DNA from 2 places in the Nocardioides kongjuensis genome. Region 2 is predicted to be linked to the other one. Evidence: riboswitches for the same ligand, from Rfam matches in the RefSeq annotation. Region 2 holds a riboswitch; the other holds the start of a gene.
The links. A riboswitch is a leader RNA that binds a small molecule or an ion and turns the genes downstream of it on or off. The one in region 2 is predicted to bind glycine.

Region 1 (3,400 bases), 640 kb from region 2:
ATCACCGACGTCCGCGAGGGCGTCTTCTACGCGACCCTGGTCTTCGCCTCCGGTGTCGAGGTGAGTGCGCGTCCCTCCGACTCGATCGCGCTCGCCCTGCGCACCGGTACGACGATCTACTGCTCCGAGGAGGTCCTCGCCGAGGCCGGTCTGGCCGCGCCCGCCGAGGAGGAGGACGAGGTCGAGGCCTTCCGCGAGTTCCTCGACCACGTCTCGCCCGAGGACTTCGGCGCCGAGGGTTGAGCCCCGGATCCCGAGGGGGGTCAGCTGTCAACCTCAGGCTCAGGTTGAGGGTTTTCGGCGACACGCCCGGCGACGTCTTTGACCGGCCCGACGCCGCGGACGTACCTTGAGGGAGTCGAAATGACAGCAGTGCAATCCCCCTTGCCTGAAGCGCCGCGACCTGGAGGTTCCGTGAACGAGCAGCAGCCCGAGAAGGTCGGTCAGGACGTGACCGCGGCGACTGCTGCCGCGGAGGAGCAGGGCCTCCTGTTCACCGACGACGTCTCGCCGCTGCCCAGCGACCTCGGCTACCGCGGCCCGACCGCGTGCAACGCCGCCGGCATCACCTACCGCCAGCTCGACTACTGGGCCCGCACCGGCCTGATCGAGCCGAGCGTGCGCGGCGCCAAGGGCTCCGGCTCGCAGCGTCTCTACAGCTTCCGCGACATCTTGATCCTCAAGATCATCAAGCGGCTCCTCGACGCCGGGATCTCGCTGCAGAACATCCGCACCGCGGTCAGCCACCTGCGCGAGCGTGGCACCGACGACCTGACCCAGGTCACCTTGATGAGCGACGGCGCCTCGGTCTACGAGTGCACCAGCAACGACGAGGTCATCGACCTGCTGCAGGGCGGCCAGGGCGTGTTCGGCATCGCCATCGGCGGCGTGTGGCGCGAGATCGAGGGCACGCTGGCCGAGCTCCCGAGCGAGCACGCCAACGTCGCGGAGCAGACCGGCCCGGTCGCCGGCGACGAGCTGGCCGCGCGCCGCGCTGCGCGCCACGTCGGCTGACGACCGAACGGACGAGGACGGCCGTACAGGCGTCGTACCTGTAGGCTGTTCCTGCTGTTGATGCTGCACGGGAGAGTCAGGCCCCGTGCCTGCGCCGAAGGGGCAATCCCTCCCCGGAACCTCTCAGGCGCCAGGACCGTGCGGAGCAGGCAACTCTGAAGGCGCAGTGACGCGCCGACAGAGGGGGAGGGCTCGATTCATTTCATCGACCCCGACCCGAGGAGCACCTCTGCTCATGAGCGCACCCTTCGTCAACCGTCACATCGGCCCGGACGACGCCCAGGTCGAGACCATGCTCGACCGCCTCGGCCACGCATCGCTCGACGCCCTGATGGACGCCGCCGTCCCGAAGTCGATCCGCTCCACCGACCCGCTGGGTCTGCCGGCCGGGGTCGACGAGGAGACGGCGGCCGCCGAGCTCCGCGCACTCGCCGGCACCAACGTTCCCGGCGAGTCGATGATCGGTCTCGGCTACCACGCCACCGTCACCCCGGCGGTGATCCGTCGCAACGTGCTCGAGGACCCGAGCTGGTACACCGCCTACACGCCGTACCAGCCGGAGATCTCTCAGGGCCGGCTCGAGGCGCTGATCAACTTCCAGACCATGGTCGCCGACCTCGCCGGCCTGCACACCGCCGGCTCCTCGCTGCTCGACGAGGGCACTGCCGCGGCCGAGGCGGTCGCGCTGGCCCACCGTGCCAACCGCAAGGCCGCCGGTCCGTTCGTCATCGACGCCGACGCGCTGCCGCAGACCATCGACGTCGTCGCGACCCGCTGCGAGGGCCTCGGCATCGAGATCCTCGTCGCCGACCTGACCGACGGCCTGCCCGAGGGCCCGGTCTCCGGCGTCCTCATCCAGTACCCCGGCGCGTCGGGCCGCGTGGCCGACATCAAGCCGGTCATCGACGCCGTCCACGAGCACGGCGGCCTGGCCGTCGTCGCTGCCGACCTGCTCGCGCTGACGCTGCTCGAGGCGCCCGGCGCGCTCGGGGCCGACGTCGTCGTCGGCTCGGCCCAGCGCTTCGGCGTACCGCTGTTCTACGGCGGCCCGCACGCCGGCTTCATGGCCGTGCGCGAGGGCCTCGAGCGCCAGCTGCCCGGCCGCCTGGTCGGTGTCTCCGTCGACGCCGAGGGCCACCTCGCCTACCGGCTCGCGCTGCAGACCCGTGAGCAGCACATCCGCCGGGACAAGGCGACGTCCAACATCTGCACCGCGCAGGTGCTGCTCGCCGTCACGGCGGGCATGTACGCCGTCTACCACGGTCCGGACGGGCTGCGGGCGATCGCCGGCGACATCCACGGCCTGGCCCGGCGCGCCGCCGCATCCCTCGCGGCCGCCGGCGTCGAGGTCGTCAACGAGACCTTCTTCGACACCCTCAACGTCCGGGTGCCCGGCCGCGCCGAGGCCGTCGTCGCCGCCGCTCGCGAGGCGTCGATCCACCTGCGCCTCGTCGACGCCGACACGGTCGGTGTCTCCTTCGGCGAGACCGCCCGCGAGACCACGCTGGCCGCCGTCCTCGGCGCCTTCGGCGTCACCGAGGTGTCGGCCGAGGGCGACGCGGGGCTGCCCGAGGACCTCGAGCGGACCACCGAGTTCCTCACCCACCCGGTGTTCAACACCCACCACAACGAGACCTCCATGCTGCGCTACCTCGCGCGGCTCTCGAACCGCGACTACGCGCTCGACCGCGGCATGATCCCGCTCGGCTCCTGCACGATGAAGCTCAACGCGACCACCGAGATGGAGCCCATCTCGCTGGCCGGCTTCGCCAACCTGCACCCCTTCGTGCCGGCCGCCGACGCCGACGGCTACCGCCAGCTGATCGACCAGCTCGAGGGCTGGCTCGCCGAGGTCACCGGCTACGACCGGGTCTCCATCCAGCCCAACGCGGGTGCCCAGGGCGAGTACGCCGGCATGCTGGCGATCCGCAACTACCACCGGGCCAACGGTCAAGGACAGCGGGACGTGTGCCTGATCCCGTCCTCCGCGCACGGCACCAACCCGGCCTCGGCCGTGATGGCCGGCATGAAGGTCGTCGTGGTCAAGGCCAACGACGACGGCACCGTCGACCTCGCCGACCTGCGCGCCAAGTGCGAGCAGCACTCCGAGACCCTCGCCGCGATCATGGTCACCTACCCCTCGACGCACGGCGTCTACGAGGAGACCATCACCGAGCTGTGCGACCTGGTCCACGAGCACGGCGGCCAGGTCTACATCGACGGCGCGAACTTCAACGCGCTGCTCGGGTACGCCGCTCCCGGCAAGTTCGGCGGCGACGTCTCGCACCTCAACCTGCACAAGACGTTCTGCATCCCGCACGGCGGCGGCGGCCCGGGCGTCGGCCCGGTCGCGGTGCGCGCGCACCTGGCGCCGTACCTGCCCACC
Region 2 (3,400 bases):
CGTCGGCCGCCTCTCCCCCGGCGAGCGCACCCGCGCCGCGATGGCGCTGCTGCAGGCCCGCGGCGTCAACCTGCTCGTCCTCGACGAGCCCACCAACCACCTCGACCTGCCGGCGATCGAGCAGCTCGAGCAGGCGCTCGACTCGTACGACGGCGCGCTGCTCCTGGTCTCGCACGATCGCCGCCTGCTCGACAACGTCCGGCTCGACCAGCGCTGGCAGGTGCAGGACGGTCGCGTCACCGCGACCCAGCTGGCCTGACGAGGATCCCTCGTGCGCATCGGGACATGGAACCTCGCCGGGCGCTGGGACGCTCGGCACGCGGACCTGCTCTCGACGTTGGCGTGCGACGTCCTGTTGCTCACCGAGGTGTCCGATCGCATCGACCTGCCCGGCACGACCCACGTCACCGCGGCCACGATGGCCGCGCGCCGTCGCTGGGCCGCGATCTGGTCGCGGCACCCGGTCGCACCGCTCCCGGACCCGCATGGCGCGACGGCGATGGCCGAGATCGAGGGGTTGAGGTTCTGCTCCTCCGTCCTGCCCTGGCGGTCGTGCGGCTCGAGGTCGCCGTGGGTCGGCGAGACGACCGAGCAACGCACGCGCAACGCCGTCGACGCGATCTCGACAGCCCGTCCCGACGTGTGGGGCGGCGACTGGAACCACGCGATGGACGGTCGCGAGTACAGTGGATCCGCGGCCGGCAGACGACACCTCCTCGCCGCGCTGCATCAGCTCGGGCTCGGCGCGCCGACCGCGACGGCACCACACCAGATCGATGGGCTGCTGTCGATCGACCACGTCGCCGTGCCGGCGGGCTGGCAGGCACACGTCGAGCACCACTCGGCGCTCGTCGCGGGTGGGCGTCTCTCCGACCACGACGCCTATGTCGTCGAGGTCCTGCCGCGGAGCATCGACCGGGGCTGACCTGCCGAGCACGCCGTGCTCGCCGGTCCGCACGACCGGCGAGCACCGAGTGGCCAGTGTGCCTCAGCCGAGCCCCGGGTAGAGCGGGTGCGCCGCCGCCAGCGTCGCGACCCGGTCGCGCAGCTCGACCGCGACCGACTCGTCGTACGACGGCTTCAGCGCCTCCGCGATGATGTCGGCGACCTCGGCGAAGGCCTCGGCGTCGAACCCTCGCGTCGCCAGCGCGGGCGTGCCGATGCGCAGGCCCGAGGTGACCATCGGCGGACGGGGGTCGAAGGGGACGGCGTTGCGGTTGACGGTGAGGCCGATGGCGTGGAGGCGGTCCTCGGCCTGCTGGCCGTCCAACTCGGAGTCGCGCAGGTCGACGAGGACCAGGTGCACCTCGGTGCCACCGGTGAGCACCGACACCCCGGCGTCGACCACGTCCGGCTCCGTGAGGCGCGCGGCAAGCAGACGGGCACCTTCCAGCGTCCGCTCCTGACGCTCCCGGAACGCCGGCGAGGCGGCCATCTTGAACGCCACGGCCTTGGCCGCGACGACGTGCTCGAGCGGCCCGCCCTGCTGGCCGGGGAAGACGGCCGAGTTGATCTTCTTGGCCAGCTCGGCCTTCGACAGGATCACGCCGCCGCGCGGGCCGCCGAGGGTCTTGTGCGTCGTGGTCGTCACCACGTCCGCGAAGGGCACCGGGCTCGGGTGCAGGCCGGTCGCGACCAGGCCGGCGAAGTGCGCCATGTCGACCATCAGGTACGCCCCGACGAGGTCGGCGATCCGGCGGAACTCGGCGAAGTCCAGCTGTCGCGGGTAGGCCGACCACCCGGCGACGATCAGCTTCGGCCGGTGCTCCAGGGCGAGCCGCTCGACCTCGGCCATGTCGACCCGGAAGTCCTCGGCGTCGACGTGGTAGGCGACCACGTCGTAGAGCTTGCCGGAGAAGTTGATCCGCATGCCGTGCGTCAGGTGCCCGCCGTGCGCGAGGTCGAGGCCGAGGATCGTGTCGCCGGGGTCCAGCAGGGCGAACATGGCGGCGGCGTTGGCCTGGGCACCGGAGTGCGGCTGCACGTTGGCCGCCTCGGCGCCGAACAGCTCCTTCACCCGGTCGATCGCGAGCTGCTCGATGACGTCGACGTGCTCGCACCCGCCGTAGTAGCGGCGGCCCGGGTAGCCCTCGGCGTACTTGTTGGTGAGGACCGACCCCTGGGCCTCCATGACGGCGACCGGGGCGAAGTTCTCCGAGGCGATCAGCTCGAGCGTGCCCTGCTGGCGGGCGAGCTCGGCGCTGATCGCCGCGTGGACGTCCGGGTCGTAGTCGGCGAGGTGCTGGTCGAAGGCGTCGTTCGTGGACATGCGGAGGCTCCCGTCGTGGTGGTGTGCCTCCCCGCTCTGTCATCGGTGCCTGAGAGCTTCACCGCGACAGCGGCTTGCACCTTGGGCGCAGGACCGGTCATGGGTGGTCCTGTCTTTCCAGAGTCGCCTCGCACGGGCAGTGACGGTGCCTGAGAGTTTCTCGGGGAGAGTTGCTCCTACGGCGCCCCGCTCGGTGGCGAGGTCTCTCCTGCTTCGGCTACGAACGGCGGGTCTTCAGTTGTGTGACGGCGTCAGGATGGCACGCCTCAGGAGGTGACGGAAGAGGGCGTCTTGCTCATCAGGGTCACCAGGTCGAAGGCGACGGTCGCCGCAGCGACGCACGTGATCTCCGCGTGGTCGTAGTCCGGAGCAGTCTCGACGACGTCGGCGCCGATGATGTTGAGCCCGTCCAGCCGGCGCAGCACGTGCAGCAGCTCGCGGCTGTTGAGCCCGCCCATCTCCGGCGTGCCGGTGCCGGGCGCGAAGGCCGGGTCCAGGACGTCGATGTCGATCGAGATGTAGACCGGCGCGTCGCCGACCCGCTGCCGGACCTGCTCGGCGGCACCCTCGATGCCGAGGAAGTCGAGGTCGCCGGCGCGGATGATCCGGAACCCGAAGGACGCGTCGTCGACCAGGTCCATCTTGTCGTAGATCGGACCGCGGATGCCGATGTGGATCGACCTGTCCTCGGCCAGCAGGCCCTCCTCGAAGGCCCGGCGGAAGACGGTGCCGTGGGTGATCGGCGCCTTGAAGTAGGTGTCCCAGGTGTCGAGGTGGGCGTCGAAGTGGATCAGCGCGATCCGGCCGTGCTGGGCGTGTGCGGCGCGCAGCATCGGCAGGGCGACGGTGTGGTCGCCGCCGAGGGTGACGATCCGGCGGCCCGCCTGGCCGTGGACGTCGCGGGCCATGTCCTCGATCTGCTGCATGGCCTCCTCGATGTTGAACGGCGTGCACGGCACGTCGCCCGCGTCGACCACCTGGAACTCGTCCAGGGGCGCGGTGTCGAGCTCGACGTGGAAGCGCGGCCGCAGGTGGCGCGAGGCCTGGCGGATGCCCATCGGGCCGAACCGGGCACCGGGCCGGTACGACGTACCGCCGTCGAACGGGACGCCGAGGATCGCGACGTCGTAG

Region 1: linked by a shared signal. The riboswitch ahead of gcvP (aminomethyl-transferring glycine dehydrogenase) and the one ahead of BJ958_RS03340 (serine hydroxymethyltransferase) in region 2 are both predicted to bind glycine.

Annotation. Positions count from the first base shown of each region.
Region 1 is NZ_JACCBF010000001.1:1,336,573-1,339,972, forward strand. Features, by position in the region: gene BJ958_RS06355 (bifunctional nuclease family protein) at 1-243, shown strand, start outside; gene BJ958_RS06360 (MerR family transcriptional regulator) at 364-1,014, shown strand; glycine riboswitch at 1,073-1,163, shown strand; gene gcvP (aminomethyl-transferring glycine dehydrogenase) at 1,250-3,400, shown strand, end outside.
Region 2 is NZ_JACCBF010000001.1:699,929-703,328, reverse strand. Features, by position in the region: gene BJ958_RS03350 (ABC-F family ATP-binding cassette domain-containing protein) at 1-259, shown strand, start outside; gene BJ958_RS03345 (endonuclease/exonuclease/phosphatase family protein) at 272-925, shown strand; gene BJ958_RS03340 (serine hydroxymethyltransferase) at 989-2,269, opposite strand; glycine riboswitch at 2,296-2,400, opposite strand; gene speB (agmatinase) at 2,536-3,400, opposite strand, start outside.